DNA from 2 places in the Pseudaquabacterium prasiolae genome. Region 2 is predicted to be linked to the other one. Evidence: riboswitches for the same ligand, from Rfam matches in the RefSeq annotation. Region 2 holds a riboswitch; the other holds the start of a gene.

Region 1 (15,392 bases), on a different contig from region 2:
GCCATCGCCTTCCTGGACCAGGCACCCCACTTCGAGCCCATGCGCGGCGAGGGCGGCGGCGCCGATCGCTACAACCAGGCGCTGCGGCGCGCCCGTGCCGCCGTGCACCTGGCCCGGCACGAACCGGCCGTGGCCCTGGCCCTGCTGGACCAGGCCCGCCCTGGCCCGGGCGCACCGCCCTTCGACATGGCGTTCGACCGGCTGGTGCGTGGCGAGGCCTTGTGCGCCCTGGGCCGGGCGCAGGCCGGTCTGGGCCTGCTGCGGCAGCAGGTGGCCGATGACGATGCGGGTGACGACCACGCCCTGGCGCCGTGGCGCCTGCGCACCCAGGCCCTGCTGGGCCTGTGTGCCTGGGCCGTGGGCGAGCGTGGCGTCGCCCGCCAGGCGGCCGAGCGCGCACGTGCCGGCTTTGCCGCGCAGTCTGGGGTCAGCGCCTACTACCTTGCGCCGCTGCTCAGGCTGGATCGCCTGCCGGGCATGCGCCAGGTCGGGCCATCCACCGCGCAGAGGAGGGTGGCGCCGAAATCCGGCACTTGATGTCGTGTCTGCCGGGTGGCTTGCGTCTGAGTGAGGGAGAGGCCTGGCCGAGGGCCAGCCGCTCGCCCAAGCAGCCATTCATCCAAACCCGGAGTACCCACCATGAAGAACCTTGCCAAGCTCAGCGCCCTGCTCATCGCCGTCGGTCTGCTCACCCAGGCCCAGGCCCGTGAACTGCCGGTGTCGGCCACACCCTCGATGAAGTGCGTCAGCGTGGTCACGCCCGATGGCGCCTACATCAAGTGTTTCCGCAACACCAAGTGACCGCTGCGACGGTCGTGTCGGCCTGGGGGCGGTGAAACCCGGGCCGACGCCGTGTGTGCCATGCGCGGTGGCGGTGAGAATCGAGCACCGCACCGAGGGTGCGCGAAGCGGAGACGATGCCTCATGACCCACGACAGCAAGACCCTGGCCGCCGCGCGCACGCGCACCGGCGGCTGCCTGTGCGGGCAGGTGAGGTTCGAGCTGAGCGGCGAGCCGGTGATCGCGCGGCTGTGCTGGTGCCGCGATTGCCAGCACATTGCCGGCAATGGCACGGCCAATGCCGTCTTCCCGACGGCCGACATCGCGATATCTGGCACAGTGAGCGACTACATCAGCACCGCAGACAGCGGCAACCAGGTGCGGCGGCGCTTCTGCCCGCAGTGCGGTTGCCACCTGTTCGCCGACTCCACCGGTCGCGCAGGGCTCACGGTGGTGCGGGTGGGCACGCTGGACGATCCCTCGTCCATCGCGCCGGTGGCCAACATCTGGGCTGGCAGTGCGCCAGGCTGGGCCTGTCTCGATGCGAGCATCGCCCGCATCGAGGGCCAGCCGGGGCCGATCGTGAAAAGCTAGCGCCCTGGCCGCAGAGGCCCAGGCGCTCGCACAGCCGCGTCACCACATCCAGCCCGAAGGCGCGGATGCTGGCGGCGTCGTCCGTGTGGCCTTCCATCTTCAACGCATGCGGCCTGGACGATGGATCAGCAGGGCAATGCCGCCGCGCGCGTGGCCGCCGCAGCCATCAAGCGGGTGAGCGCGTGCCTGCAGACGGCCGTGCTCGACCGCGCGATGCAGGTCTTTGGCGCGATGGGCCTGACGCCCGACACGCCGCTGGCCCGGCTGTGGGCCTGGGGTCGCGCGCTGCGCCTGCTCGATGGCCCCGACGAGGTGCACCTGCGCATCGTGGCACGCGCCGGGCTTGCGGCGGCCAGGCAGCGGCGGGGCGCCAATGCCGCTCACCTGCGGCGCTGGCTGCCGGCGCCGGGTTGAGTCGACTGATACAGGCCCTTCAGGGTTTACCTGCGGTAACAATGAAAGTGAGCGTGCAGACGGTCTGGCACCCAGAATCCGCCGAAGGCAGGGTGCCCGGATCGTCCGGGCCGGGGTGGACGGATGCAAAGCAGGCTTGGGAGCGCGCGGGCAAGCCGCGGGCGCGCACATGACTTTCTGATGGGCCTGGCCGCCTGGGTGCTGGCCGCACTGACGGCCTGCGGTGGTGGTGGCGGCGGTTCGCCCGACAGCCCCAGCCAGACGGGCAGCGGTGGCATGGCGGCGCTGCCGGGCGTGCTGCAGGTGCGGGTGACCGATGCGCAGGGCACGCCGGTGCCGGGGGTGCAGGTCAAGGCCTCGGCCGGCGGTTACACCGATGTCAGCGGCAGCACCGACAGCCAGGGCCTGGCACTGATTGCCGTGCCCTGGCGCGACACCCCGGCCACGGTCACGGTCAGCGGCAGCGCGGTGCAGACCCAGGTGCTGCCCACGCCGTGGAAGGCCTCGCAGATCAATGACCTGGCGGTCACGCTGACCCGCCTGACCCAGCCTGCCGCCGGGGTGCTGGCCAGCCGCAGCGGGCTGGCGGCGGTGGTGGGTGATGCGGGCCGCAGCCTCAGTTTCGAGGTGGAGGTGGTGGTGGTGGACGCACAGGGCGACAGCCTGTCCGACCTGACGGCCGAGCGCTTCAGCCTGTTGGCTTGCACCCCCGATGCCAGCACCGGCAGCCAGGATTGCCTGCGTGGCGCGGGCAGCGACACGGCCTACGCGGCAGCCGCCCCCGACGCGCTGAGCACCGTGGCCGGCCAGGCCGCGCAGCCCCATGCCGCCGCACTGCTGATGGACCAGAGCAGCAGCATCCTCGGCTCCGATCCCACGGGTGCCCGCCTGTACTCGGCCAAGAGCTTCTTTGCCGCGCTGGGGGGCCAGGATCAGGTGCGGCTGGCCGCCTTTGCGGCGGGCAGCGGCACGCTGCTGCCCACCCAGCCGCTCACCGTGTACCCCGGCAGGGTGACCGCGGCCGAGCCGCGGGCCCTGCATGCCACGCTGGACGGGCTGTCGGCCCAGGTGGGCGGGCAGACGCCGCTGTATGCCGCCATCGATGCGCTGCGCGCGCAGATGCTGCTGGACACGGCAGTGCCGGCCGGCATGGCCCGGTCGATCATCGCCTTCACCGACGGTGCCGACACCCAATGCCGCAGCAGCACCGAGTGCGCCACCATGCGCCAGGCCACCATTGCCGCGGCACAGGCCAGCCAGGTGCGCCTGTTCACCATCGGGTTGTCGAAGAACGTGGACGTGGAGGCGCTCAGCAGTCTGGCCGTGCAGACCGGCGGCGCCATGCTGTATGCCGAGACCGCCGAACAGCTGATACCGCTGTACGGCAGCCTGGGCCGGCTGCTGAGCCTCTCGCTGCCCACCTATCGCCTGCGCTTCACGGCCCAGGCGGGCACGGCCGGGGCCTTCGCCCCGGGCCAGGTGCTGATGGGCACGCTGCAGATCGACGCCAGGGGCCAGCCGGTGCGGGTGCCCTTCGTCGTCTCGGTGCCCTGACCGGGGCTGGCCCGGCCAGGGTCGCGCTCAGCGGGCCAGGCCCAGGCGCCTGCAGATCTCGAGCGTCAGCGCGCTCTGGTTGAGCGCATAGAAGTGGATGGCCGGCACGCCGCCGGCGATCAGGCGCTCGCACAGCCGCGTCACCACATCCAGCCCGAAGGCGCGGATGCTGGCGGCGTCGTCCATGTAGCCTTCCATCTTCAGCATCACCCAGCGCGGGATCTCGATGCCGTCACGCGCCGCAAACTGCACGATGCGCGAGAAGCTGTGGATCGGCATCACGCCCGGCACGATGGGCGCCGTGACGCCCAGCGCCCGCACCTCGTCCACAAAGTGGAAGTAGGCGTCGGGGTTGAAGAAGAACTGCGTGATCGCCGCGTCGGCGCCGCTTTTCACCTTGTGGGCGAAGTGCTGCAGGTCCTTCCGGGCGTAACGCTGCTCGGGGTGGTACTCGGGGTAGGCCGCCACCTCGATCTTCCAGTCGGGCCCCTGCGTCTCGCGGATGAAGCTCACCAGTTCCGACGCATAGCGGAACTCGCCCGCCACCGCGGTGCCGCTGGGCAGATCGCCCCGCAGCGCCACGATGCGGCGGATGCCCTGGGCCCGGTAGGTGGCCAGGATCTCGGCAATGCCTTCGCGCGTGGAGCCCACGCAGCTGAGGTGCGGCGCGGCCTCGTAGCCGAGCGCCGCGATGTCGCGCACCGTGGCCAGGGTCTTGTCGCGCGTGGCACCGCCGGCGCCATAGGTCACGCTGAAGAACTCGGGCTTCAGGCCCGAGAGCTCCTGCACCACGGTCTTGAGCTTTTCCGCCCCCACCGGGGTGTTGGGCGGAAAGAACTCGATGCTGATCGGCAGCGCCATCTCAGTAGCGGTAGGTATCGGGCTTGTACGGGCCAGCCACCTGCACGCCGATGTAGGCGGCCTGCTCTTCGGTCAGCGTGGTGAGCTGGGCGTTCAGCGTCACCAGCTGCAGGCGGGCCACCTTTTCATCGAGGTGCTTGGGCAGCACATAGACCTTGCCCACGTCGTACGCGTCCTTGTGGGCGTACAGCTCGATCTGCGCCAGCGTCTGGTTGGCGAAGCTCGAGCTCATCACGTAGCTGGGGTGGCCGGTGCCGCAGCCCAGGTTCACCAGACGGCCCTTGGCCAGCAGGATGATGCGCTTGCCGTCGGGGAAGATCACATGGTCGACCTGCGGCTTGATCTCTTCCCACTGGCACTTTTCTTCCAGCTTGGCGACCTGGATCTCGTTGTCGAAGTGGCCGATGTTGCAGACGATGGCGTTGCTCTTCATCGCCGCCATGTGCTCATAGGTGATGACGTCGCGGTTGCCGGTGGTGGTGACGAAGATGTCGGCCTGGGCGGCGGCCCAGTCCATGGTCACCACGCGGTAGCCTTCCATCGCGGCCTGCAGCGCGTTGATCGGGTCGATCTCGGTCACCCACACCTGGGCGCTGAGTGCGCGCAGGGCCTGGGCCGAGCCCTTGCCCACGTCGCCATAGCCGGCCACCACGGCGATCTTGCCGGCGATCATCACGTCGGTGGCGCGCTTGATGCCGTCCACCAGGCTCTCGCGGCAGCCGTAGAGGTTGTCGAACTTGCTCTTGGTGACGCTGTCGTTGACGTTGATGGCGCGGAACATCAGCTGTCCCTTGGCGCTCATCTCGTTGAGGCGGTGCACGCCGGTGGTGGTCTCTTCGGTCACGCCCAGGATCTGCGCGCTCTTGCGGCTGTACCAGGTACCGTCGACGGCCAGCTTGGCCTTGATCGAGGCGTACAGCTCGCGCTCTTCTTCGCTGCCGGGGTTGGCGATCAGGCTGGCGTCCTTCTCGGCCTTCTTGCCCAGGTGCATCAGCAGCGTGGCATCGCCGCCGTCGTCCAGGATCATGTTCGGGCCTTCACCGGCAGAGCCGGCGGCGCCGAACTCGAAGATGCGGTGGGTGTAGTCCCAGTAGTCTTTGAGCGTCTCGCCCTTGTAGGCGAACACCGGCGTGCCCTTGGCCACCAGAGCGGCGGCGGCATGGTCTTGCGTGGAGAAGATGTTGCAGCTGGCCCAGCGCACTTCGGCGCCGAGCGCCTGCAGCGTTTCCACCAGCACCGCGGTCTGGATGGTCATGTGCAGGCTGCCGGTGATGCGGGCACCCTTCAGCGGCTGGCTGGCGGCAAACTCGCTGCGGATGGCCATCAGCGCGGGCATCTCGCTCTCGGCGATGTTGAGTTCCTTGCGGCCCCAGTCGGCGAGCGACAGGTCGGCAATGGCGTACTGGTCGGCGGCCAGGGCGGTGTGAATGGCGTTCAGGGGGGCGTTCATCGTTCAGCGCTCCAGTGGGCTGGTGAAGATCACGCCGGGGGCAAGAGGCATACCACTCACCCTCGGCAGGAACTGCTGGGTGAGCGCGGTTGCAAGGGGAAGAGTCCCGAGCCTGGGGCCTGCGCATCGGATGGCGGCCTCGCAACGCTCCTCGGAACTGGGCCGCATTCTAAGCAAAGCCCGGCCGGGCCGTGCAGGCCAGCAGGCTGGAATCAGAGTGCGAAACGTGGGCTTTTTCGCGCCGGCCGGTGCGGCTGCGCCGGCGCGGCGGGCTCAGCTGGCGGTGAGGCGGCGCGCCACCTCGGCGGCAATGGCCTCGGTGCCGTTCACCAGCGCCTGGCGGGCGCTGTCGATGTGGCTCAGCAGGGCCTGCACGTCGTCAAAGCGCTCGGGCATGTCGACCACCTCGAGGTGCTGGGCGCGCGGGTCGAGGCCGCGAAAGCCGGCGGTGAACACCGCGTCCAGCAGCGGTGGCGTGGCGCGGCCGGCCGCGGCCTGCGCGTGCAGCACCTTCACGCCGATCATCAGCCCCGGCGCATAGGCCGCCAGGCCGTGCAGGGCCACGAAGCGGCCCATCACATGGGCCAGCAGCAGGCCGTCGGCCTGCGGGGCCTTGCGGCGCGTCTGCTGCAGCAGTGCCTCCTCGCTGTCGGCAGCGTCCACCGGCACCAGCAGAACCTTGACCTCGGCCTCGGCCAGCTCGTCGGCCAGGGCCATCACGAAATGCTCGTGCAGCTGGGTCTTGGCGGGGTCGAGCGCGGCGGTCAGCTTCTCGCTCTTGAGGTGCTGGTCGGCCCCGGTGACGGCGCGGGTGAGCACCTTGCCGACGATGCCGCGCGCCAGCGGCGGCGCCACCGCGATGACCACCTCGTACTCCTCGACGAAGGGCGGGTCGGCCACCGCCAGGCGGCGAAACGGCGCGCTGCGTGCGGCCTGGGTGGGCCAGGGCAGCGCCAGTGCCGCGGCACCGGCCAGACCGCCAGACAGCATGCGGCGTCGATCGGACTTCATGCCGCGATGCTATCGGCTCAGCCGCCGCCTTGCGACAGCAGATCCTCGCCGGCGCCCGGCACCAGCGAGGGCCGTCCCACGATCAGAGGATCGACCGCGCCGATGGTGGCCAGGTCGCGCCGCGCAAAGGTCAGGCGGTGCAGCACGTAGCGCATGGCGTTCAGGCGTGCGCGCTTCTTGCAATCGCTCTTGATCACGGTCCACGGCGCATCGCTGGTGTCGCAGTGCAGGAACATGGCCTCCTTGGCGCGGGTGTAGTCGTCCCACTTGTCCAGGCTGGCCAGGTCCACAGGGCTGAGCTTCCATTGCTTGAGCGGGTGCAGCTTGCGCTCCTTGAAGCGGCGGCGCTGCTCGTCGCGGCTGACCGAGAACCAGAACTTGAACAGGTGGATGCCGCTGCGCACCAGCTGGCGCTCGAACTCGGGCGCCTGGCGCAGAAACTCGTCGTACTCGCGCTCGCTGCAAAAGCCCATCACCCGCTCGACGCCGGCGCGGTTGTACCAGCTGCGGTCGAACATCACGATCTCGCCGGCGGTGGGCAGGTGCTCGATGTAGCGCTGGAAGTACCACTGGCCGCGCTCGACCTCGCTGGGCTTCTCGAGCGCCACCACGCGCGCGCCGCGCGGGTTCAGGTGCTCCATGAAGCGCTTGATGGTGCCGCCCTTGCCGGCCGCGTCGCGGCCCTCGAACAGCACCACCACGCGGGCGCCGGTGTCCTTCACCCAGGCCTGCAGCTTGAGCAGCTCGACCTGCAGGCGGTACTTCTGGCGCTCGTAGGTGCGGCGCGAGAGCAGGTTCTTGTACGGGTAGCCACCGTCGCGCCAGCGCGGGGCCAGCGCGGTGTCGGCATCGGGCGTGGGCGCGGTGCTGGCGGTGTGGCGGGCCAGCAGCTGGCGCAGGGCCTTCAGGTCGTCGGGCGAGGCGCCGGCCAGCAGCGGGCTCACGTTGTCGAGCAGCGGCGGCTGGTGGCTGCCGGGCTGGGCCGCGGCCTCGGCGGCCAGCACATCGCCGATGGCCAGGCTTTGCACCGTTTGCGCGCGGGTCAGGGCGCGGGCCACGCGGTGGCGCTCGAGCGCGGCGGGTTGCAGCGAGGGCGGGGTGTCGCCCGCCGTCACGCGGCGGCCGGCGGCCCGCGCGGGCCGTGCGGCCGGGGCAGCCGTGGCAGCCGTGGTGGCGGTGGCCAGTGGGTCGGTGGCCGCAGCCTTACGGCCTGCCGGTCGCTTGGCGGCGGTGCTGGGGGATGCGGGGGCGGTGTCCTTGGCCATGGCGTCGCTGGTGATGTGTCAGGCAGATGAAAACGACGATGGTGTGCCTGGCCGTGGCGGCGGTCTTTGATGCGCGTCAAGCCCGGCCGGCCCGCGGCCTGGCCATGCGAGACTGCGGCGCATGCCCGCTGAAAGCCGTGATTCGCCCGCTGTTGCGGTGGCCGATGTTGATGCCGCGATCGATGTTGCCGCTGATGCCGCTGCCGCTGCGGCCAGGGCCCGGCATGCCGGCCGCCTGCGGCCGCTGGCCGAGCTGCCACCGGCGCGGCTGGCGGCGCTGGAAGGCGTGCTGACCGACATCGACGACACGCTCACGCGCGACGGCGCAGTCGAGCCGGTGGCCGCCGCCGCGCTGCAGGCGCTGCAGCGTGCCGGGCTGGCGGTGATCGCCATCACCGGGCGGCCGGCGGGCTGGAGCGCGCCGCTGGTGGCCAGCGGCCTGCTGCCGCTGCTGGTGGCCGAGAACGGCGGCGTGCTGCTGCGCCGCGATGCCCGGGCCGCTGGCGGCGTGGTGCAGCAGTTCACCGTGCCCGAGGCCGAGCGCGCGGCGCGCCATGCGCGTCTGCAGGCCTGCGCGGCGGCGGTGCTGGCCGAGGTGCCGGCGGCGCGCCTGGCCACCGACAGCGCCGGCCGGCTGACCGACATCGCGGTGGACCACAGCGAGTTTGCGCAGCTGGACGCGGCGCAGATCGCGGCCGTGCTGGCGGTGATGCGCCGCCACGGCCTGACGGCCACGGTGAGCTCGATCCATGTCAACGGCTGGCTGGGCGCGCACGACAAGTGGAGCGGCGCCTGCTGGGCGGTGCAGCAGGGCCTGGGCCGGCCGCTGGCCGAGGCCGCCTGGGCCTATGTGGGCGACTCGACCAACGACCAGGTGATGTTCGAGCGCATCGCGCTGTCGGTGGGCGTGGCCAACATCGCGCGCTTCGTGCCGATGCTGCAGGTGGCGCCGGCCTGGCTGTGCGCCGGCGAGCGCGGGGCGGGCTTTGCCGAGCTGGCGCAGGCGCTGCTGGCAGCCCGCGCGGCGGCCGCGGCCGCCACCTGATCAGGCCGCTGCGGCGCGGGGGGTGTCGGGCCGCAGGCCGTCGGCCAGCGGCTTGGCGGCATCGGCCTCGCCAACCACCATCTCGAAGCTGAAGAAGCGGTTGCGCCCCTGGCGCTTGGCCACGTAGAGCGCCTCGTCGGCGCGCAGCATCAGCGCCTCGGCGGTGGTGTGCTCGTCGGGCACGCAGCTGGTGATGCCGCCCGAGAGCGTGAGGTGGGCGGCGATCGGCGAGGCCGGGTGCGGCAGCGCGCGCACCGCAAACATGCGGCCGATGGCGCGCGCCAGCGTCAGCGCGCCACTGCGCGGGGTGTCGGGCAGGATCAGCGCAAATTCTTCGCCGCCCTGGCGCGCGGCCAGGTCGGACGGGCGGCGGGCGATGTCACGCAGCAGGCCGGCCACCTGGCGCAGGCAATCGTCACCGGCGGCGTGGCCCAGCTGGTCGTTGTAGGCCTTGAAGTGGTCGACATCGCAGACCATCAGGGTCAGCGGGCTGCGGCGGCGGCGGCCATCGGCCAGGGCCTCGGCCAGCGCGCGGTCGAAGCCGCGGCGGTTCAGCAGGCCGGTCAGGCCGTCGCTCTGGGCCTCGTGCTGCAGCTGGGCATTGGCCTGCTGCAAGGCCTCGGACAGTCGGATCAGCTGCTGCTGCGTGGCGCGCTGGCGCCGCAGCGCGCGCAGCTTGGCTTCGAGCACCCGCGGGTGCACGGGCTTGACCAGGTAATCGTCGGCGCCGGCGTCGATGCCCTCGGCCAGCTGGTCGGCGCGCGACAGCGACGACAGAAACACCACCGGCGTCCAGTGCCCGGCCTCGCGCTCGCGGATCTGGCGCACCAGCCACAGGCCGTCGCGGCCGGGCATGTCGATGTCGCTGAGCACCAGGTCGGGCCGGTGCCGCTCGAACAGCGTGAGCGCCCAGTCGGCACCGCAGGCCTCGACCACGCGGTGGCCGAAGTGATCGATCAGGCTGGCCAGATGGCCGCGCACCGAGGCATCGTCGTCGACGACGAGCACGGTCATGGGTTCCCGCGAAGGTACTGGGCTCATGGGCAGCAAGAAGGGCGCGGCAGGAGCGCACACGCCATGCCGGCTTATCGGCCGCTGCGGCGCCGGCTTGAGCGCCCGCGGCGGCGGCCTGTGGCCCAGGCCGCAGGCGGCGTGCCGCCGGATCAGGTCTCGAGGGTGGCGGCGCCCTTGATCTGCTCGATTTCGGTGCGCGGCGGGGCGCCGAACAGCCGCCGGTACTCGCGGCTGAACTGCGAGGCGCTTTCGTAGCCCACGCGGTGGGCGGCCGAGGCGGCATCAATCCCGCTGGCCAGCATCAGCCGGCGCGCCTGGTGCAGGCGCAGCTGCTTCTGGTACTGCAGCGGCGACAGCGAGGTGACCTGCTTGAAGTGCTGGTGCAGGCTGGACACGCTCATGTGCGCGGCGGCGGCCAGCTCCTCGATGCGCACCGGCTCGGCAAAGCGCCGTTCCAGCAGATCGATGGCGCGGGCGATGCGCTGGGTCTGGCCATCGGCCATGGCCAGGGCCCGCAGCGGCGCGCCCAGCTCGCCCACCAGCACGCGGTAGAGGATCTCGCGCATGGCCAGCGGCGCCAGCACCGGCAGGTGCTGCGGCGTGTCGAGCAGGCGCAGCAGGCGCAGCACGGCGTCCAGCAGCGGCAGCGACACGCGGCTCACGTGCAGGCCACGCGCCGGCGAGGGTGAGGGTGAGGGTGAGGCCGGGGTCGCCGCCACGGCCGCGCCGCGGCGCGGGCCGGCGGCGGCGCCGGACTCGGCGGCATCGCCGGCCTCCAGCATCAGCGCGGCCAGGTGCTGGGCGTCGAGGCTCAGGCGCAGGCACAGGTAGGGCGCCTCGGGCGAGGCCTCGGTGATCTGCCCGCAGGGCAGCATCTTGACCGACACCACCAGGCAGTGCAGCGGGTCGTAGCGGATCGGCTCCTGGCCCAGCAGCGCCTGCTTGCGGCCCTGCAGCACCACCACCAGGCCGGGCTCGTACACCGCGGGCAGTGGCAGCGCCGGTGCGCTGGCGCGGACCAGCAGCAGGCCGGGCACCGCGGTGGCATGGTGGCCATCGCCCGGCGCATGGGCCAGCGCCAGGCGCACCGCCTCGGCCAGCAGGGCCTGCAGCGCAGGGGTGTCGTCGGCCGGCCCGGCGGCAAGGGCGGCCGGGGCAGGGGCGGGCGGCTGGGTCGAAGAGGGCATGGCGGTATGGGGCGGCCCGGGCGGGCCAGGGGGAGTGGACAGGGCAGGGCGGACGGGCCGATCGGGCCGATGAGACGGCAGACCACGTAGACGGTCGCCCAAGCGACAGATAAGCAAACGGCCGCCCAAGCGGTCGATTGGAGGGCTGGCCTGGACGATTGTGCAAGCCTTTGTCCAAATTGGCAGGCCTGTGCCGATGGGTCTGGATGATCGGGCAAGCATCGGCGAGCTTCCGGCTCGCGCCGGGGCGGCCCGCTGCCTACGCTGGCAGGCCTGTTCGACGATCAACCTGCTGGAGCCCTGACCATGACCTCTCTTTCGAGCCACCGCCCCTATCCGCGCCGCCGCCTGGGTGGCCAAGACCTCGAGGTCTCGGCCATCGGCCTGGGCTGCATGGGCATGTCCGATTTCTACGGCCCGGCCGACGATGCGCAATCGCTGGCGGTGCTGCACCATGCGCTGGACATCGGCATCAACTTTCTCGACACCGCCGACATGTACGGCGTTGGCGCCAACGAGCGCCTGCTGGCCCCGCTGCTGGCGGCACGCCGCCACGAGGTGGTGCTGGCCACCAAGTTCGGCAATGTGCGCGCGCCCGACGGCGCGATGCTGCGCATCGACGGCAGCCCGGCCTATGTGAAGAGCGCCTGCGATGCCAGCCTGCAGCGCCTGGGCGTGGACCACATCGACCTGTACTACCAGCACCGGGTGGACAAGAGCGTGCCGATCGAGGACACCGTGGGCGCCATGGCCGACCTGGTGCGTGCCGGCAAGGTGCGGCACCTGGGCCTGTCGGAGGCCGGGCCCGAGACGCTGCGCCGCGCGGCCGCGGTGCACCCCATCGCCGCGCTGCAGACCGAATACTCGCTGTGGACGCGCGATGTCGAGGCCCAGATCCTGCCCACCTGCCGTGCGCTGGGCATTGCGCTGGTGCCCTACAGCCCGCTGGGCCGCGGTTTTCTCACCGGCGCCATCCGCAGCGCCGAGGCCCTGGCGGCCAACGACTGGCGCCGTGCCAACCCGCGCTTCCAGGGCGACAACCTGGGCCACAACCTGGCGCTGGCCGATGCGGTGAGCGCCTTGGCGCAAGGCCACGGCATGACACCCGCCCAGCTGGCACTGGCCTGGCTGCTGGCGCAGGGCGACGACATCGTGCCCATCCCCGGCACGCGCCGCGTGCAGCGGCTCGATGAAAACGCGGACGCCGCGCACCGTCCCCTGAACGCTGCGCTGCTGGCGGCGGTGGAGGCGCTGCTGGCGGTGCAGCCGGTGGCCGGCACGCGCTATCCGGCGGCGGCGCTGGCCAACCTCAACCTGTGATCCCGGCGGCCCCGCGCGGCGTCAACCCAGGCCGAGAAACCGGCCCATGCGCTGCAGCTCGTCGTCCAGCGCCGCGCGGTAGCCGGCCTCGCGTGGCGGCTTGCCGGCCACATAGCCCAGCTCGGGCGTCAATGCGCCGCCTTTCACCGCCAGGTTGCCCCAGCCGATGACCTGGTCGCGCCACAGCAGCGGCAGCGCGTAATAGCCGCGCAGGCGCCTGGGCGCCGGCGTGTAGGCCTCGAAGCGGTAGGCCCAGCCCCACAGCGCCTCGAAACGGCGGCGGTCCCACACGATGGGGTCGAAGGGCGCCAGCAGGCGCACGCTGTCGTCCACCCGGTGGCGGCGCGAGGCCGGGTTCTCGCCGGCCGGCCACAGCCAGTCCACGCCGTCCACCCGGGCGCTGGGCAGCCGGGCCCTGGCGCGGGCCAGCGCGGCGGCGCGCTCGCCCGCCCACTGCGGCGCGCCGCCGCGCAGGTGGCTCACCAGCTCGCCCAGCGAGCGCGCCGGCAGCGGCGCGTACTTGGCCAGGATCACGTCCACCAGCGCGTCCATCGCCGCGGCGGTGTCGGCTGCCGGCGGGTGGGCCTCGCGGGCGGCATACAGGCGCACGCCGCCCTCGCGCCGGGCAATGCGCAGCAGGCCGCGGTAGTGCATGCCGTCCAGCAGCTGGGTGCTGGCATTGCTGCTGCCGCCGAACCAGTTCTTCGTCTTGCCGTGGGCAAACTGCGCATCCACCTCGCGCGGGTGCACCACGCCGCGCTGGTGCACGAAGGCCAGCACCTCGTGCGCCTGCGCCCAGCGCGCCTGCGGCCACACGGTGCGCGGGGTGCGCGGATGCATCAGCGCCGCCGTGGCGCGCGGCAGGAAACCGTAGTTGACGAAGAAGTCTTCCTCGATGCCCAGCCGCGGGTAGCGCGCCTCCAAGTCACCGGCGCGGTAGCCGGCCACGCGGTGGCGCAGCGTGAGGTCTTGGGCGCGGGCCGGCGCACGGATCGGGTCGGCCTGAACGAAGCCCAGGCGGGCAATCGCCCGGGGCAGCGTGGTGGGCGTGAACAGCGTGCGCGCCACGGCATGGCGGCGCAGGTGCTCGAGGGTGATGGCGGCAGCGGCGGGCATGGCGGCAAGCGTAACCGGCCGGCCGCTGGCGCCCGCCGCGCTGGCGGGCGGTGACAATGGCCGCACCCTCCCCCTCTTGTGCACCGCGCCATGACGAAGCCGATCGGAACCCCGCTGTCCCCCAACGCCACCCGCGTGATGCTGCTGGGCAGCGGCGAGCTGGGCAAGGAGGTGCTGATCGCGCTGCAGCGCCTGGGCGTCGAGACCATTGCGGTCGACCGCTACGACAACGCCCCCGGCCAGCAGGTGGCCCACCACGCGCGCACCATCACGATGAGCGATCCGGCCCAGCTGCGCGCCCTGATCGAGGCCGAGAAGCCCGACCTGGTGGTGCCCGAGATCGAGGCCATCGCCACGCCCGAGCTGCAGGCGCTGGAAGCCGAGGGCAAGGTGCGCGTGATCCCCACCGCCCGCGCCGCGCGCCTGACGATGGACCGCGAAGGCATCCGCCGCCTGGCCGCCGAGACGCTGGGGCTGCCCACCAGCCCCTATCAGTTCTGCGACTCGCTGGCCGAGCTGCAGGCGGCGATTGACGGGGGCATCGGCTACCCCTGCATCGTCAAGCCGGTGATGAGCAGCAGCGGCAAGGGCCAGAGCAAGATCGACTCGGCCGCCGATGTGCAGAAGGCCTGGGACTACGCGATGGCCGGCGGCCGGGTCAGCCACGGCCGCGTGATCGTCGAGGGCTTCATCGACTTCGACTACGAGATCACCCAGCTCACCGTGCGCGCGCCGGGGCCCGACGGCCAGGTGCAGACCCACTTCTGCGAGCCCATCGGCCACATCCAGGTCAGCGGCGACTACGTGGAAAGCTGGCAGCCGCACCCGATGTCCGCCACCGCGCTGCAGCGCTCGCGCGAGATCGCCCAGGCCATCACCGACAACCTGGGCGTGGGGCTGGACGGACAGCCCTCCGGGTGGGGCCTCTTCGGCGTGGAGCTGTTCGTCAAGGGCGACGCGGTGTGGTTCAGCGAGGTGAGCCCGCGCCCGCACGACACCGGCATGGTGACCCTGATCACGCAGTGGCAAAACGAGTTCGAGCTGCATGCGCGCGCCATCCTGGGCCTGCCGGTCGACACCACGCTCAAGAGCCCCGGTGCCAGCGCGGTGATCTATGGCGGCGTCGATGCGCAGGGCATCGTGTTTGACGGCGTGGCCGACGCGCTGGCCGTGCCCGGCACCGAGCTGCGCCTGTTCGGCAAGCCCGAGAGCTTTGCCAAGCGCCGCATGGGCGTGGCGCTGGCCCACGATGGCGACGTGGCCGTGGCCCGCCAGCGCGCCAAGCTGGCCGCCGGCAAGGTCAAGCCGCGCACGGCCTGAGCGGCGTTGGCGCCGGGTAGCGGCGGGCCGCAGCGCCCGCCGGCCTGTCTGCCTGCCCGCCTGCCGGCGCCGTCACCCCTGCGACCCCCGGGCACCGGGCCGGGCCTTCACAATCGCCAGCCATGCCTGCCGCCATCCACACCCGCGCGACGGACCCGTTCGACGGCCTCACCGTGCTCGAGCGCGGCTGGCTGTCGTCGAACAACCTGCTGATCCACCCGGCGCGCGGCGAGGCCGGCGCGCTGCTGGTGGACGCCGGCCATGTCAACCATGCCGGGCAGACGCTGGCCCTGGTGCGCCAGGCGCTGCGCGAGGCGCCGCTGGCCGGCATCGTCAACACCCATCTGCATTCTGACCACTGCGGTGGCAATGCCGCGCTGCAGGCGGCCTTTGGCGCGCCGCTGCGGGTGCCGCCAGGCCAGGCGCAGCAGGTGCGCGACTGGTTCGACGCCGCGCCCGCC
Region 2 (15,392 bases):
CTGACCTGCTCGGTGGGCCTGGCCGCCTACCCGGCGCATGGCTCGCACAGCCGCCTGGTGGGCCACGCGGCGCAGGCCATGCGCGCGGTCAAGCGCATCGGCGGCGACGACTACATGGTGTTCGAGCCGCAGATGGCGGTGAGCCTGCGCGAGCAGACGGCCCTGGTGGCCGACCTGCGCGACGCGGTCATGCTGGGCCAGCTGGAGCTGTACTACCAGCCCAAGGTCGATGCGCAGACGCTGCAGATCACCGCCGCCGAGGCGCTGCTGCGCTGGCACCACCCGCAGCGCGGCATGGTCAGCCCGACGGTGTTCATCCCGCTGGCCGAGCGCCACGGCCTGATCGGCGCCATCGGCAACTGGGTGATCGAGGACGCCACCCGCCAGGCCGCCGCCTGGCGCGACCAGGGCCTGCGCATGCGCGTGGCCATCAACCTGTCGGCCTACCAGATGCGCCAGGACGACCTGGCCCAGCGCATCGAGGGGGCGCTCAGCCGCCGCGGCCTGTCGCCGGGGCGCTTCACGGTGGAGATCACCGAATCGGTGGCGATGGAAGACACCCAGGTCACCCAGCGCAGCTTCGAGCACCTGCGCGCGCTGGGCCTGCATGTGTCGATCGACGACTTCGGCGTCGGCCAGGCCAGCCTGTCCTACCTGCGGCGCCTGCCGGCGGCCGAGCTGAAGATCGATGCGTCCTTTGTGCAGGACGTGGCCACCAGCGCCGACGCGCGCGCCATCGTCGACGCCGTGGTGCGCATGGCCCATGCGCTGGCGCTGCGGGTGGTGGCCGAGGGCGTGGAGACGCCGGCCCAGCGCGATGCGCTGGTGCGCCTGGGCTGCGACGAGCTGCAGGGCTTCCTGTTCGCGCGGCCGATGCCGGCGCGCGCGCTGGCCGCCTGGGCCCAGCTCGACGGCGACCGCCCGCCGCGGCCGGGCCAGGCCGCGGCCGGCCAGCCGGCCGACCGGGCGCAGTTCCGCGACTCGCTGTTCCACGACACCGAGCCCTCGGCCAACTGAACAAGGCCTTGGCGCGGGCCGCGGCCGGCCGGGCTTTCTACAATGCGGCCATGAGCTTCGTCCACCGCCCCTATACGCGCGCCGCCGCGCTGCCTGAAACGCTGAAGCAGCGCATCGTCATCATCGACGGCGCCATGGGCACCATGATCCAGCGCCACAAGCTGGGCGAGGCTGATTTCCGCGCCGAGCGCTTTGCCACCCACGGCAAGGACCTGAAGGGCAACAACGACCTGCTGGTGCTGACCCGCCCCGACGTGATCGCGCAGATCCACGAGCAGTACCTGGCCGCCGGCGCCGACCTGATCGAGACCAACACCTTCGGCGCCACCAGCATCGCGCAGGAGGATTACGACCTCGGCCACATCGCCCGCGAGATGAACGTGGCCGCCGCCCGCCTGGCGCGCGAGGCCTGCGACAAGTTCAGCACGCCCGAGCATCCGCGCTACGTGGCCGGCGCGCTGGGCCCCACGCCGCGCACCGCCAGCATCAGCCCCGATGTCAACGACCCCGGCGCGCGCAACGTCGATTTCGACACCCTGCGCGCCGCTTACCGCGAGCAGGCCGAGGGTCTGCTGGAAGGCGGCTGCGACCTGTTTCTGGTGGAAACCATCTTCGACACGCTCAACGCCAAGGCGGCGCTGTTCGCGCTGGATGAGCTGATGGACGAAACCGGCCACCGCCTGCCGGTGATCATCAGCGGCACCGTCACCGATGCCTCGGGCCGCATCCTCAGCGGCCAGACCGTGCCCGCCTTCTGGCACAGCGTGCGTCACGCCCGGCCGCTGGCCGTGGGCCTGAACTGCGCGCTTGGCGCGGCGGTGATGCGCCCCTACATCGAAGAGCTCAGCAAGGTGGCCGGCGACACCTTCATCAGCTGCTACCCGAACGCCGGCCTGCCCAACCCGATGAGCGACACCGGCTTCGACGAGACGCCCGATGTCACCGCCGGCATGCTGGGCGAGTTTGCCCAGGCCGGCTTCGTCAACATCGTTGGCGGCTGCTGCGGCACCACGCCCGAGCACATTGCCGCCATTGCGCACAAGCTGTCGGGCTACCGGCCGCGCAGCAAGGCCGATCCGCTGTTCAGCGGCCTGCTGGCCGCCTGAGCGCTGCGCGCCCGCGGCCGCCATGGCTTCCAAGGGGCAAGCCGGGCCCGACCTGTTCGGCGGCTCGGGGCAGCTGAGCGCGCAGGCCATGGCCGAGCGCGACCGCCACACCGTGCTCGACGCGCTGTGCCTGGCCGGCGCACCGCGCGGCAAGACCTGGCTGATGCAGTTTCTGCGGGCGCTGGAATGGCGCTCGGCCGACGGCACGCATGCGCTGTCCAACGACGAGATCACCCAGGCCTGCCAGCAGCTGGTGGCGCGCGGCGAGGCGCATGCGGTGGAGGGCATCGGCTGGCGTGCCGACCCGGTGGCGCGCGATCAGCGCTGGCCGGCGCTGTGGCGCCACCCGCAGGCGCCGACCTTCTGGCGCGCCTGGGCCTGGGCCACCGGCGGCGGCATCGGCAACATGGCGGTCGAGCCGCACTGGGTGAGCCTGCGCACGCCCGACGATGGCGAGGCCATCACCCGCCTGGCGCTGCTTACCCGGCCGGCGGTGGACGAATTCAACCGCCTGCTGCACGGCCCGCTCAACCGCGCCATCACGCCCGAGGCCTTGCTGCTGGCGCTGGCCGAGCCCTTTGACGCCGAGTTTCTGGCCGCGCTGTCGCCGGCGCTGCTGTGGGGCCTGGTCGAGCGCCTGCTGCAGCAGCTGCCCGGCGCGATGCGCGCCTTTCCGGCGCTGCGCGACTGGCTCGACACCCGCCTGGCCAACCTGGGCGCCGCGGCCGATCAGGTGCCGGCCGGGCTGTGGCTCGAGCTGGTCGAGCAGCGCCTGCTGGCGCTGCAGCCCGCCGCCTGCCGCGCCGCGCTGGCGCAGCTCAACGCCAGCAGCCCGGTGTGCGGCATCTTCAACGGCCTGCTGCAGCTGCAGGCCGGCCACTGGGCCGAGGGCACGGCCACGGTGGCCGACAGCCTCAAGGCCGCCGCCAAGCTGGTGGGCAAGCGCAACCGCCTGGTGCCCGAGCGCGTGACCCGCTGGCATGCGCTGGGCCTGCTGGCCCAGGGCGATGTCGAGTCGTGGACCGCGGCGCGCAAGTTTGCGCTGGCCGAGGCCGGCAGCCGCAGCCCGGCACCCACCGACGGCTGGGGCCGCATCGCCCATGCCGCGGCGGTGCGCCTGGGCGACGAGCGCCCGGTGGCCCTGGCCTTTGACGCGCCGCAGGCCCGCTGGTCGGGCCGCGTGGTGGCCGACGACGAGGCCATGCGCCTGGTGCTGGCGGCCTGGCTGGGCCATGCGCCGCAGGACTGGACGGCACCGCGGGTGCAGGCCGTGGCCGATGCGCTGCGCCGCCAGGGCGAGCACTGGCTGGCCGAGCTGCTGGACCAGGCCTGCCGGCGCCTGGGCTGGCCGCAGCCGCAGCGGCCCGACGACGCACCGCCGCCCTGGCCGGTGGACTTTTTCCCGCCGCCGGTGGAGCCCTGGCGCGAGGCCCTGGCCGCCATTGCCGCACTCGACACCCCGGCGGCTGCCACGGCCAGCGGCGCCGCCGCCCCGCTGCACTGGCGCTTGACGCTCGACGCCGCCGGCCGTCCGCACGACCTGCAGGCCTTCGAGCGCGGTGCCCCGGCCAAGGGCGGGCGCGGCGCGGTCAAGGGCAAGCCGCTGGGCCTGGCCACGCTGAAGAAGGCCACCCGCTTGGACGCGCGCGACGCCGCCGTGGCCCGCTGCCTGCGCCAGGCCGACTGGAACCGCCGCCTGCAGTGGCTCGACCTGGCTGCCGCCGTGCTGGCCCTGGTGGGCCACCCCGACCTGGCGCTGGCCGATGCACCCGAGCAGCCGGTGATGCTGGAAGAAGGCCGGCCCACGGTGGAAATGCGCCGCGAGCGCGCCGCCGATGGCAGCGAGTGCTACCGCCTGCAGGTGCTCGAGCTGGGCAGCGCGCACGAGGCGCCGCCCGCGCTCGACCACCAATGGGACGGCGTCAAGCACGAGGAAGAAGCCGCGCGCCGCGACGCCGTGCGCATCGTGCGCGACGGCCCCGACCGCGCGCGGTTGCTGCAGCTCTCGCCCGCGCACCGCCGTGTGCTCGAGCTGTCGCGCCAGCCCTGGGCGGCGCCGGCCAGTGCGCAGGCCGAGCTGGCCGCCGCGCTGCGTGCGCTGGCCGGCCACTTCACCGTGCACAGCGAGGCCACGGCCGGGCGCGCGCTGGCGGCCGAATCGCGCCTGGTGGCCCAGCTCACGCCACGCGGCGGCACGCTGCAGGTGCGCCTGGCGGTGCGGCCCTTCCACGCCCTGGGGGCCGACGTGGGCCCGCTGCTGCCGCCGGGCGATGGCCGGCTGCGCTGGGTGGCACAGCAGGGTGGCGAAACCTGGGCCGCCACGCGCGATCTGGCCGCCGAAAGCGCCCACCTGGCCGCGCTGGCCGAAGGCCTGCCCTTCCTGGACGATCCGCAGGCCCAGCCCGGCCTGTGCGGCTGGCACATCGCCGATCCGCAGCAGGCGCTGCAGGCCATCGAGACCCTCGGCCGCCATGTGGCCGTGGTGGCGCTGGAGTGGCCGCAGGGCCAGCCGCTGCGCGTCATCGCCCCGGCCGAGGCGCAGCTGCAGGCCGTGGTCAAGACCGGCGGGCGCGACTGGCTGGGCCTGGACGCCACGCTGAAGGTCGACGACCGCACCGTGCTCAGCCTGCGCCAGCTGCTCACGCTGGTGAATGAATCGCGTGGCAGCCGCTACCTGCCGCTGGCCGAGAACGCCTGGCTGGCGCTGACCGACCGGCTGCGCCAGCAGCTGGCCGACCTGGCGGCGCTGGCCGAGGCCGCGCCCGCGCCCGGCTCGGCCAAGGGCCGCAAGGCCGCCGCGCAGGATGACGGCGTGCAGCTGCCCGCCGCCGCCGCCGGCTGGCTGGCCGACGCGCTGGCCACGGCCGATGGCCGCGCGCCGGCCGGCGACAGCGCCTGGCAGCAGCGCGTGACGGCCCTGGCCCATGCCGCGGCGCTGGAGCCCCAGGTGCCGCCCGCGCTGCAGGCCTCGCTGCGGCCCTACCAGGCCGACGGCTTTGCCTGGCTGGTGCGGCGCACGGCCGCCGGCTTTGGCGTGGTGCTGGCCGATGACATGGGCCTGGGCAAGACCCTGCAGACCCTGGCCCTGCTGCTGTACCGCCAGGCCGAGGGCCCGGCCCTGGTGGTGGCGCCCACCTCGGTGGTGGCCAACTGGGCCGCCGAGGCGGCGCGCTTCGCCCCCGGCCTGCGCGTGCGCGACCACGCCACCGAGCGCGAGGCCGCGCTGGCCGATCTGGCGCCGGGCGACGTGGTGCTCACCAGCTACGGCCTGCTGCTGCGCGACATCGACGCCTTCACGCCCACCGATTGGGGCAGCCTGGTGCTGGACGAAGCCCAGGCGCTGAAAAACGCGGCCACCCAACGCGCCAAGGCCGTGGCCGAGCTGAAGGCCGGCGCGCGCCTGGCGCTCAGCGGCACGCCGGTGGAAAACCGCCTGGCCGACCTGTGGTCGCTGATGAACCTGCTCAACCCCGGCCTGCTGGGCAATGCGCAGCGCTTCAACGAGCGTTTTGCCAACCTCATCGAGCGCCAGCGCGATGCCGCGGCACAGGCCCGGCTCAGGCGCCTGGTGGCGCCCTTCATCCTGCGCCGCACCAAGGCGCAGGTGCTCGACGACCTGCCGCCGCGCACCGAGATCGTTCACCGCATCGAGGCCGGCGACGCCGAGCGCGCGCTCACCGAGGCCCTGCGCCGCGACGCGGTGGAGCGCGTCAGCCAGGCCGCCAAGAGCGGCGGCCACGCCGCGGTGCAGGTGCTGGCCGAGCTCACCCGCCTGCGCCGCGCCGCGTGTGATCCGCGCCTGGTGCTGCCCGAACTGGCCGACGAGGGCCTGCAGCAGGGCGGCGCCAAGCTGCAGGCCATCGAATCGCTGGTGCTCGAGCTGGTGGAGGGCCGCCACCAGGCCCTGCTGTTCAGCCAGTTCACCGATTTTCTCGACCGCATCGGCGAGCGCCTGCAGGCCTGCGGCGTGCCCTTCCAGCGCCTGGACGGCAGCACGCCGGCACCGCAGCGCGCGCAGCGCGTGGCGGCCTTCCAGCGCGGCGAGGGCGCGGTGTTTTTGATCAGCCTGAAGGCCGGCGGCTTCGGCCTGAACCTCACCGCGGCCGACTACGTGATCATTGCCGACCCCTGGTGGAACCCCGCCGCCGAAGACCAGGCCAGCGGCCGCGCCCACCGCATGGGCCAGCAGCGCCCGGTCACCGTCTACCGCCTGGTGCTGGCCGGCTCGGTGGAAGAGCGCATCGTGGCCCTGCACCACGACAAGCGCGCGCTGGCCGACGGCCTGCTGGAAGGCCAGGATGCGGCCGGCGCGGTGATCGACGCCGAGGCCATGCTGGCGCTGTTGCGCGGCTGAGCGGCGGCGTTCGCGGGTGCGCCCGATGGCGATCGGGGCCTGCGCTCAGCCGGCCGCCGGCTCCAGATCGGCCCACAGCACCTCGGGTGGCAGCACCAGATCCACGCTGGCCAGGTGCACCGGCTCGCTGGCCTCGCTGGGGTGCAGTACCCACAGGCCGTCGGCGCCCTTGCGGAACAGGTCGCAGCGCTGGCGGTCCACATCCACCAGCAGGTATTCGCGCAGGCTGGGCAGTTGGCGGTAGGCGGCGAACTTGTCGCCACGGTCGTAGGCGCCGGTGGAGCGCGACAGCACCTCGGCCACCAGCACCGGCTCGCGCTTGATCAGGCGGTCGGCCAGGTCATTGGCGCTGCAGGTCACCATCAGGTCGGGGTAGAAGAAGCAGTCGGCGGTTTCGACGCGCAGCTTGACGTCGCTGCCGTAGACACGGCAGGGGCTGCCGCCAAGGTGATGGCGCAAAGCGATGTAGAGATTGCCGGCCACGGTGGCATTGCGATCTTCACCCCCCGCCATCGCAAACACCTCGCCCGCGATGAATTCGGTCTTCTCGGTCTGCCCGGCGTCCCAGGCCAGGTACTCCTCGGCCGTCATGCGAGGCTTTTGCAAGGTGTATCCCATGGGCCGCTCCGACACGCGAAGGTTCATGCCCGTCAGTCTAGCGGGCCGAGATGCCCGACCGCCACCCGGCTGCTCGTGCAAACGTCGGGATTGGCCCATCCGTACAATGCGGGCTCTTCCCGAGGAGCGTTGCGACGGCGGCCCGATCATGCATCAGGCGCGCCGCCAGGCTCGGGACGGCGTGGTGCCCGCCCGGGCCTGCGCCAGGCAACGGCGCTCACCCCACGCTGTATCTGCAGCCGTCCAGGGTGAGCCGGGCGGCTTTTTGCTTGCCCTGAGACCTGCCGCTGCCCGCCATGACCGACGCTGCCCAACGCCCCCATCCCGTCGCCCCGATGCGCCTGTCCGGCCTGGAGCCGGTCACGCTGGATGCGGGCGCGCTGTTCGTCAACATCGGCGAGCGCACCAATGTCACCGGCTCCAAGGCCTTTGCGCGCATGATCCTCGAGGGCCGTTTCGAGGACGCGCTCAGCGTGGCCCGCCAGCAGGTGGAGAACGGCGCGCAGATCATCGACGTGAACATGGACGAGGCCATGCTCGACAGCCAGGCGGCGATGGTGCGGTTCTTGAACCTGATCGCCAGCGAACCCGAGATCGCGCGCGTGCCGATCATGGTGGACAGCTCGAAGTGGAGCGTCATCGAGGCCGGCCTGAAGTGCATCCAGGGCAAGGGCATCGTCAACTCGATCAGCCTGAAGGAGGGCGAGGCCGAGTTCCGCCGCCAGGCCACGCTGCTGCGCCGCTACGGCGCCGCCACCGTGGTGATGGCCTTCGATGAGCAGGGCCAGGCCGACACCTTTGCGCGCAAGACCGAGATCTGCGCGCGCGCCTACAAGATCCTGGTGGATGAGGTGGGGTTCCCGGCCGAGGACATCATCTTCGACCCCAACATCTTCGCCATTGCCACCGGCATCGAGGAGCACGCCAACTACGCGGTCGACTTCATCGAGGCCACGCGCTGGATCAAGACCCACCTGCCCGGCGCCAAGGTGAGTGGCGGCGTGTCGAACGTCTCTTTCAGCTTCCGCGGCAACGAGCCGGTGCGCGAGGCCATCCACACCGTGTTTCTGTACCACGCCATCCAGGCGGGCATGGACATGGGCATCGTCAACGCCGGCATGGTGGGCGTGTACGACGACATCCCCGCTGATCTGCGTGAACGCGTGGAAGACGTGGTGCTGAACCGCCGTGAAGACTCCACCGAGCGCCTGCTGGAGGTGGCCGAGAGCGTGAAGGGCGCGGCCAAGGACGACACCGCGCGCCTGGCCTGGCGCGCCGGCAACGTGGACGAGCGCCTCAGCCACGCGCTGGTGCACGGCATCACCGACTTCATCACCGAAGACACCGAGGAGTGCTGGCAGGCCATCAGCGCGCGCGGCGGCCGGCCGCTGCATGTGATCGAAGGCCCGCTGATGGCCGGCATGAACGTGGTGGGCGACCTGTTCGGCCAGGGCAAGATGTTTCTGCCGCAGGTGGTCAAGAGCGCCCGCGTGATGAAGCAGGCCGTGGCCCACCTGCTGCCCTACATCGAGGCCGAGAAGGCCGCGCTGCAGGCCGCCGGTGGTGATGTGAAGCCCAAGGGCAAGATCGTGATCGCCACCGTCAAGGGCGACGTGCACGACATCGGCAAGAACATCGTCACCGTGGTCTTGCAGTGCAACAACTTCGAGGTGGTGAACATGGGCGTGATGGTGCCTTGCCAGGACATCCTGGCCAAGGCCAAGGTCGAGGGCGCCGACATCATCGGCCTGTCGGGCCTGATCACGCCCAGCCTCGAGGAGATGCAGCACGTGGCCGCCGAGATGCAGCGCGACGAGCACTTCCGCATCAAGAAGATCCCGCTGCTGATCGGCGGTGCCACCTGCAGCCGCGTGCACACCGCGGTCAAGATCGCGCCGCACTACGAAGGCCCGGTGGTCTACGTGCCCGATGCCAGCCGCTCGGTGGGCGTGTGCGCCGATCTGCTGAGCGACGAGCGCGCCAGCAAGTTCATCGACGACCTGAAGAGCGACTACGACAAGGTGCGCGAGCTGCACGCCAGCAAGAAGGCCACGCCGCTGGTGCCGCTGGCGCAGGCGCGTGCCAACAAGGCGCGGCTGGACTGGGCGGCCTACACGCCGCCGGTGCCGAAGTTCATCGGCCGGCGCCAGTTCAAGAACTACGACCTGGCCGAGCTGGCCCCCTGCATCGACTGGGCGCCGTTTTTCCAGACCTGGGACCTGGCCGGCAAGTTTCCCGAGATCCTGAAAGATGCCGTGGTGGGCGACGAGGCGGTGCGCGTGTTCAGCGACGGCAAGCGCCTGCTGCAGCGCGCCATCGACGGCCGCTGGCTGCAGGCCAACGGCGTGGTGGGCCTGTGGCCGGCCAACACGGTGGACGACGACACCATCGCCATCTACACCGACGAGTCGCGCAGCGAGGTGCTGATGCACTGGCGCCCGCTGCGCCTGCAGACCGAGCGGCCGGTGATCGACGGCGTGGCCAGGCCCAACCGCAGCCTGGCCGACTTCATCGCGCCGCGCGTGGATGCCGGCGGCAAGGATGACTACATCGGCCTGTTCGCCGTGACTGCCGGCCTGGGCGCCGACAAGAAGACCGCCCAGTTCGAGGCCGACCACGACGACTACTCGTCGATCATGCTCAAGGCCATTGCCGACCGCCTGGCCGAGGCCTTTGCCGAGCGTCTGCACCAGCGTGTGCGCACCGAGCTGTGGGGCTACGCGCCGGGCGAGCGCTTCAGCAACGAGCAGCTGATCGCCGAGGCCTACCGCGGCATCCGCCCCGCACCGGGCTACCCGGCCTGCCCTGACCACAGCGTCAAGCGCGCGATGTTCAATGCGCTGCAGGCGCATGACATCGGCATGAGCCTGACCGAAAGCCTGGCCATGACGCCGGCCGCATCGGTGAGCGGCTTCTACCTGGCCCACCCCGATGCGGCCTACTTCAATGTGGGCCGCATCGGCGAAGACCAGCTGGCCGCCTGGGCCGCCGCCGAGGCGATGGACGAATCGCTGGCCCGCCGCCTGCTGGCGCCGGTGCTGGGCTGAGGCCGGGCACCCGCCTCAAGACCCCGGCAGTGCCCGCCGGTACTGCAGCGCCTCGGCCAGCTGCGGCACGCCGATCTGGTCGGCACCGGCCAGGTCGGCGATGGTGCGGGCCACCTTGATCACCCGGTGCAGGCCGCGGCCTGACCAGCCCAGGCGCGTGGCGGCCTGTTGCAAAAACTGCGCGGCGGCCGGTGCCAGCGCGGCATGCGTGTCGAGGTCGGCCGCTTCCAGCAGCGCATTGGGCCGCCCCTGGCGCGCGGCCTGGCGTGCGGCGGCGTGGGCCACGCGCCCGGCCACGGTGGCGCTGGGCTCGCCTTCGGCCTGGGCCAGCAGCTCGGCGGGCGGCACCGCGGCCACTTCCACCTGCAGGTCGATGCGGTCGAGCAGCGGGCCCGACAGCCGGCCCTGGTAGCGCGTGATCTGCTCGGGCGTGCAGCGGCAGGCGCGGCCGGCCACCTGGGCGCCCAGCCAGCCGCAGGGGCAGGGGTTCATCGCCGCCACCAGCTGAAACGCGGCCGGAAACTGCGCCTGCCGTGCGGCGCGCGAGATCGTGATGCGCCGGGTTTCGAGCGGCTCGCGCAGCGCCTCCAGCGCGCTGCGCGGAAACTCGGGCAGCTCGTCGAGAAACAGCACGCCGCCATGGGCCAGCGAGATCTCGCCGGGCCGTGGCGGCGAGCCACCGCCCACCAGGGCCACGGCGCTGGCCGAGTGGTGCGGCGCGCGGTGCGGGCGCTCGCGCCAGCGCGCCGGCGCCAGGCCGCCGGTGCCGGCCGTGGCCAGGCCCTGCAGCGCGGCGGCGGCCAGGGCCTCGTCTTCGTCCATCGGCGGCAGCAGGCCGGCCAGGCGCTGGGCCAGCATGGATTTGCCGCTGCCGGGCGGGCCCACCATCAACAGGCTGTGCTGGCCGGCCGCGGCGATCTCGAGTGCGCGCTTGGCGGCGGCCTGGCCGCGCACATCGCGCAGATCGGCCGTGGTTGCGGTGGCCACGGCGGGTGGCGGCGGCGGCAGCACGGGCAGCGCTTCGGCGGGGCCGTCCTCGGCGCTGTCGGGGCGCATGGCGCGCACCACATCCATCAGGTGGTTGGCGGCGCACACCCGCACGCCGCCAGCGCGCGCCGCGGCCTCGGCGCTGGCGCGCGGCAGCACCAGGCTGCGCGGGCTGCCCTCGCGGCGCAGCGCCAGGGCCAGGGCCAGCGCGCCGCGCACCGGGCGCAACTCACCGGCCAGGCTCAGCTCGCCGGCAAACTCGGCCTGGGCCAGCTTGGCGGCATCGAGCTGGCCATCGGCGGCCAGGATGCCGAGGGCGATCGGCAGGTCGAAGCGGCCGCTTTCCTTGGGCAGATCGGCCGGCGCCAGGTTGACGGTGATGCGCTTGTTGTGCGGAAACGCAAAGCCCGAGGTGCTGAGCGCGGCGCGCACGCGCTCGCGGGCTTCCTTGACCTCGGTGTCGGCCAGGCCCACCAGCGTGAAGCTGGGCAGGCCGTTGGCCAGGTGCACTTCCACCTGCACTTCAGGGGCCTGCAGACCGTCCAGTGCACGGCTGCTGATCACGGCCAGCGTCATCGTGGTGCTCCTCCTGGTGCCATTCGGGGGTGAATGGATTGTGCGCGTCCCTTGAACTGGTGAATTCAACGCACCACATCAGTGCGCCAGGTGGATTTGCGCCATGTCGGTGCGGGCAAATGCTGCATTCCGGGTTGTGCACACCGGCTTGGGGCGCCCGCTGGCGTGCTGCACCGGCCGTGGCCGGGGTGCTGCCCTTGGCACAAAAGCTGCAGAAACCTACCGGATCGCTCAACCCATAAACCATTCCCCGCGGAGTCAACAGACATGAAGAAAACGCTGCTCGCCGTCTCGGCTGCCCTGGCCGCCATGGCCCTGCCCACCGCTTCGTACGCCGACCTGGCCTTCAACGTTGGCGCTGTCAGCGACTACCGTTACCGCGGCATCTCGCAGACGCGCCTGAAGCCCGCGCTGCAAGGTGGCGTCGACTTCACCGCCGGCGGTTTCTACATGGGTGCCTGGGGCTCCACGATCAAGTGGATCAAGGACGTGCCGGGCGGCGGCTCCGATGTCGAGATCGACCTGTACGGCGGCTACAAGGGCGAGATCGCGAAGGACCTGGCCTTTGACGTGGGCCTGCTGCAGTACTGGTACCCCAGCGCCACCAGCGCCAGCTGGAACACCGTCTACAAGAACCCCAACACCACCGAGGCGTATGGCGCACTGACCTTCGGCCCGGCCACCGCCAAGCTGTCGTACGCGCTGACCAACCTGTTCGGCAACTACGACTACGCCGCCGGCAAGGACAGCAAGGGCAGCTACTACCTCGACATCAGCGCCGGCTTCGACGTGGGTGGTGGCCTGATGCTCACGCCGCACATCGGCTACCAGAAGGTGATCGACATCGCCAACGCCTCGTACACCGACTACTCGCTGACCCTGAGCAAGGACTTCAGCGGCGTGGTGCCCAGCATCGCGATCGTGGGCACCGATGCCAACAAGAGCTTCTACGTGCCGGGCGCCAACGCCAACAGCACCAAGTTCCTGGGCAAGGCGGCGCTGGTCGTCGGCGTCAAGTACAACTTCTGAACGTGCTGGAGTAATGCCATGAAGATGGTGACCGCCATCGTCAAGCCTTTCAAGCTTGACGAAGTTCGTGAGGCCCTCAGCGCCATCGGCGTGCAGGGCATCACCGTGACCGAGGTCAAGGGCTTCGGTCGGCAAAAGGGCCACACCGAGCTGTACCGCGGCGCCGAGTACGTGGTCGACTTCCTGCCCAAGGTGAAGATCGAAGCCGCCGTGGACGACGCCATCGTCGACCGCGTGATCGAGGCCATCGAGGGCTCGGCCCGCACCGGCAAGATCGGCGACGGCAAGATTTTCGTCTCGCCCCTCGAGCAGGTGGTGCGCATCCGCACCGGCGAGACCGGCAAGGACGCGCTCTAAGCGCCCCCAGGGACGGGCTGCGCCCATCCCGCCCCCGCGGGGGTCAGGCCCAGTGGCTGTGCCACCTGGGCCTGAGGCGCCCCTCATCCGGCAAGAGAACCTCCACGAAAGACATGCCATCATGAGAAAGCTGTTTGCTTCACTCGCCCTGGGCCTCGCGGTCCTGGGCTTTGCGGGCGGGTCGCTGGCGCAAGACGCCGCGGCCTCCGCGCCGGCGGCGCCCGCCGTCGCTTCGGCCCCGGCCGATGCCGCACCGGCCGCCGCGCTGGCCCCGGCCGCCGCTGCAACGGCCGAAGCCGCCTCGGCGCCTGCCGCTGCGGCCCCCGTGGCCAACAAGGGCGACAACGCCTGGATGCTGGTGTCCACCCTGCTGGTGATCATGATGACGATCCCCGGCCTGGCCCTGTTCTACGGCGGCCTGGTGCGCAGCAAGAACATCCTGTCGGTGCTGATGCAGGTGATGGTGACCTTCTCGCTGATCGTCGTGCTGTGGGCCATCTACGGCTACAGCCTGGCCTTCACCGAGGGCAATGCCTACATCGGCGGCTTCGACCGGCTGTTCCTGAAGGGCGTGTTCGACCCCGCGGCCGGCACCTTCGCGATGGCCGCCACCTTCAGCAAGGGCGTCTACATCCCCGAGCTGCTGTTCGCTGCCTTCCAGGCCACGTTTGCCGGCATCACCTGCTGCCTGATCGTGGGCGCCTTTGCCGAGCGCATCAAGTTCTCGGCCGTGCTGCTGTTCTCGGCGCTGTGGTTCACCTTCAGCTACGCGCCGATCGCGCACATGGTCTGGTACTGGATGGGCCCCGACGCCTACGCCAGCAAGGACGTGGTTGACGCCATGAACGCCAAGGCCGGCCTGATCTGGCAATGGGGCGCGCTGGACTTTGCCGGCGGCACCGTGGTGCACATCAACGCCGCCGTGGCCGGCCTGGTGGGTGCCTTCATGATCGGCAAGCGCGTGGGTTATGGCCGTGAAGCCATGGCACCGCACAGCCTGCCGCTGACCATGGTGGGTGCCTCGCTGCTGTGGGTGGGCTGGTTCGGCTTCAACGCCGGCTCGGCGCTGGAAGCCGGCAACTCGGCCATCCTGGCCTTCATGAACACCTTCACCGCCACCGCCGCCGCGGTGCTGGCCTGGAGCCTGGGCGAGGCCATGCTGCGCGGCAAGGCTTCGATGCTGGGTGCAGCCTCGGGTGCCGTGGCCGGCCTGGTGGCCATCACCCCGGCCGCCGGTAACGTGGGCCTGATGGGCGCCATCGTGATCGGCTTCGTCTCCGGCTTCGCCTGCCTGTGGGGCGTGCACAGCCTGAAGAAGATGCTGGGCGCCGATGACTCGCTGGACGTGTTCGGCGTGCACGGCGTGGGCGGCATCGTGGGTGCCCTGCTGACCGGCGTGTTCAACACGCAGGATCTGGGCGGCCCGGGCCTGGTGACCGACTGGGTCACCGCCACCGTGGGCTCCAACCCGATCGGTGCCCAGGTGTGGATCCAGCTGAAGGGCGTGCTGCTGACCGTGGTGTGGTCGGCGGTGGTGGCCGCGGTCTCGTTCAAGATCGTCGACCTGGTGATCGGCCTGCGCGTCACCGAGGAAGAAGAGCGCGAAGGTCTGGACATCAGCTCGCACGGCGAGACGGCGTACAGCAAGTGATCGCCTGCGGCCGGGCAGCCAGCCCGGCCGGCGTCACGCGCTAGAAGAAAAAAGGGCTGCCTGCGGGCAGCCCTTTTTGCATGCCGCCGCGTGCGGCCGCGACCTCACGGCGCCGCTGATCGCGCAAAGGCGTCCTTCAACAGAGGGACGGGGGCGTGCCGGTGCGGCGGCCGGCGGGCGCGCCGCTATCCTGCCGGCCATGCGCCGATTTCTGAGTGATCTGTCCCTGCCGGCCGTGGTGGCCGGCTTCGTGGCCGTGCTGGTGGGCTACACCAGCTCGGTGGCCATCGTCTTCCAGGCCGCGCAGGCGCTGGGCGCCAGCGCCGCGCAAACGGCCAGCTGGATGTGGGCCCTGGGCCTGGCCATGGGCATCAGCTGCGTGGGCCTGAGCCTGCGCTGGCGCATGCCGGTGCTCACCGCCTGGTGCACGCCGGGTGCGGCGCTGCTGGCCGCCACCCAGGGCGTGGGCCTGGCCGAGGCCACCGGGGCCTTCATCGTCTGCGCGCTGCTGATCATCCTGGCCGGCGTGAGCGGCCTGTTCGAGCGCGTGATGGACAAGGTGCCGATGGCCGTGGCCGCGGCGCTGCTGGCCGGCGTGCTCACCCGCTTCGGGCTCGACGCGGTGCTGGCGGTGCGCAGCTCACCCGCGC

What was found. Region 2 has a riboswitch for S-adenosylhomocysteine ahead of metH (methionine synthase). Riboswitches for the same ligand answer to the same signal wherever they lie in the genome.
Region 1: it holds a riboswitch for S-adenosylhomocysteine, as region 2 does, so the genes downstream of both, ahcY (adenosylhomocysteinase) here and metH (methionine synthase) in region 2, are expected to answer to the same signal.

What each region holds. Positions count from the first base shown of each region.
Region 1 is NZ_JAOCQD020000003.1:5,573-20,964, forward strand. It holds gene N4G63_RS22080 (serine/threonine-protein kinase) at 1-537, shown strand, start outside; gene N4G63_RS22085 (hypothetical protein) at 640-801, shown strand; gene N4G63_RS22090 (GFA family protein) at 925-1,374, shown strand; partial or broken gene N4G63_RS22100 (acyl-CoA dehydrogenase family protein) at 1,483-1,788, shown strand; gene N4G63_RS22105 (VWA domain-containing protein) at 1,969-3,342, shown strand; gene metF (methylenetetrahydrofolate reductase [NAD(P)H]) at 3,370-4,203, opposite strand; gene ahcY (adenosylhomocysteinase) at 4,205-5,653, opposite strand; S-adenosyl-L-homocysteine riboswitch at 5,728-5,812, opposite strand; gene N4G63_RS22120 (hypothetical protein) at 5,927-6,664, opposite strand; gene ppk2 (polyphosphate kinase 2) at 6,682-7,929, opposite strand; gene N4G63_RS22130 (HAD-IIB family hydrolase) at 8,051-8,974, shown strand; gene N4G63_RS22135 (diguanylate cyclase domain-containing protein) at 8,975-9,988, opposite strand; gene N4G63_RS22140 (AraC family transcriptional regulator) at 10,138-11,175, opposite strand; gene N4G63_RS22145 (aldo/keto reductase) at 11,482-12,495, shown strand; gene N4G63_RS22150 (DNA glycosylase AlkZ-like family protein) at 12,517-13,611, opposite strand; gene purT (formate-dependent phosphoribosylglycinamide formyltransferase) at 13,702-14,931, shown strand; gene N4G63_RS22160 (MBL fold metallo-hydrolase) at 15,054-15,392, shown strand, end outside.
Region 2 is NZ_JAOCQD020000002.1:2,153,555-2,168,946, reverse strand. It holds gene N4G63_RS21700 (putative bifunctional diguanylate cyclase/phosphodiesterase) at 1-1,017, shown strand, start outside; gene N4G63_RS21695 (homocysteine S-methyltransferase family protein) at 1,068-2,123, shown strand; gene N4G63_RS21690 (SNF2-related protein) at 2,146-6,477, shown strand; gene N4G63_RS21685 (Uma2 family endonuclease) at 6,523-7,083, opposite strand; S-adenosyl-L-homocysteine riboswitch at 7,211-7,321, shown strand; gene metH (methionine synthase) at 7,392-10,142, shown strand; gene N4G63_RS21675 (YifB family Mg chelatase-like AAA ATPase) at 10,158-11,705, opposite strand; gene N4G63_RS21670 (TorF family putative porin) at 11,973-12,734, shown strand; gene N4G63_RS21665 (P-II family nitrogen regulator) at 12,753-13,091, shown strand; gene N4G63_RS21660 (ammonium transporter) at 13,213-14,742, shown strand; gene N4G63_RS21655 (benzoate/H(+) symporter BenE family transporter) at 14,942-15,392, shown strand, end outside.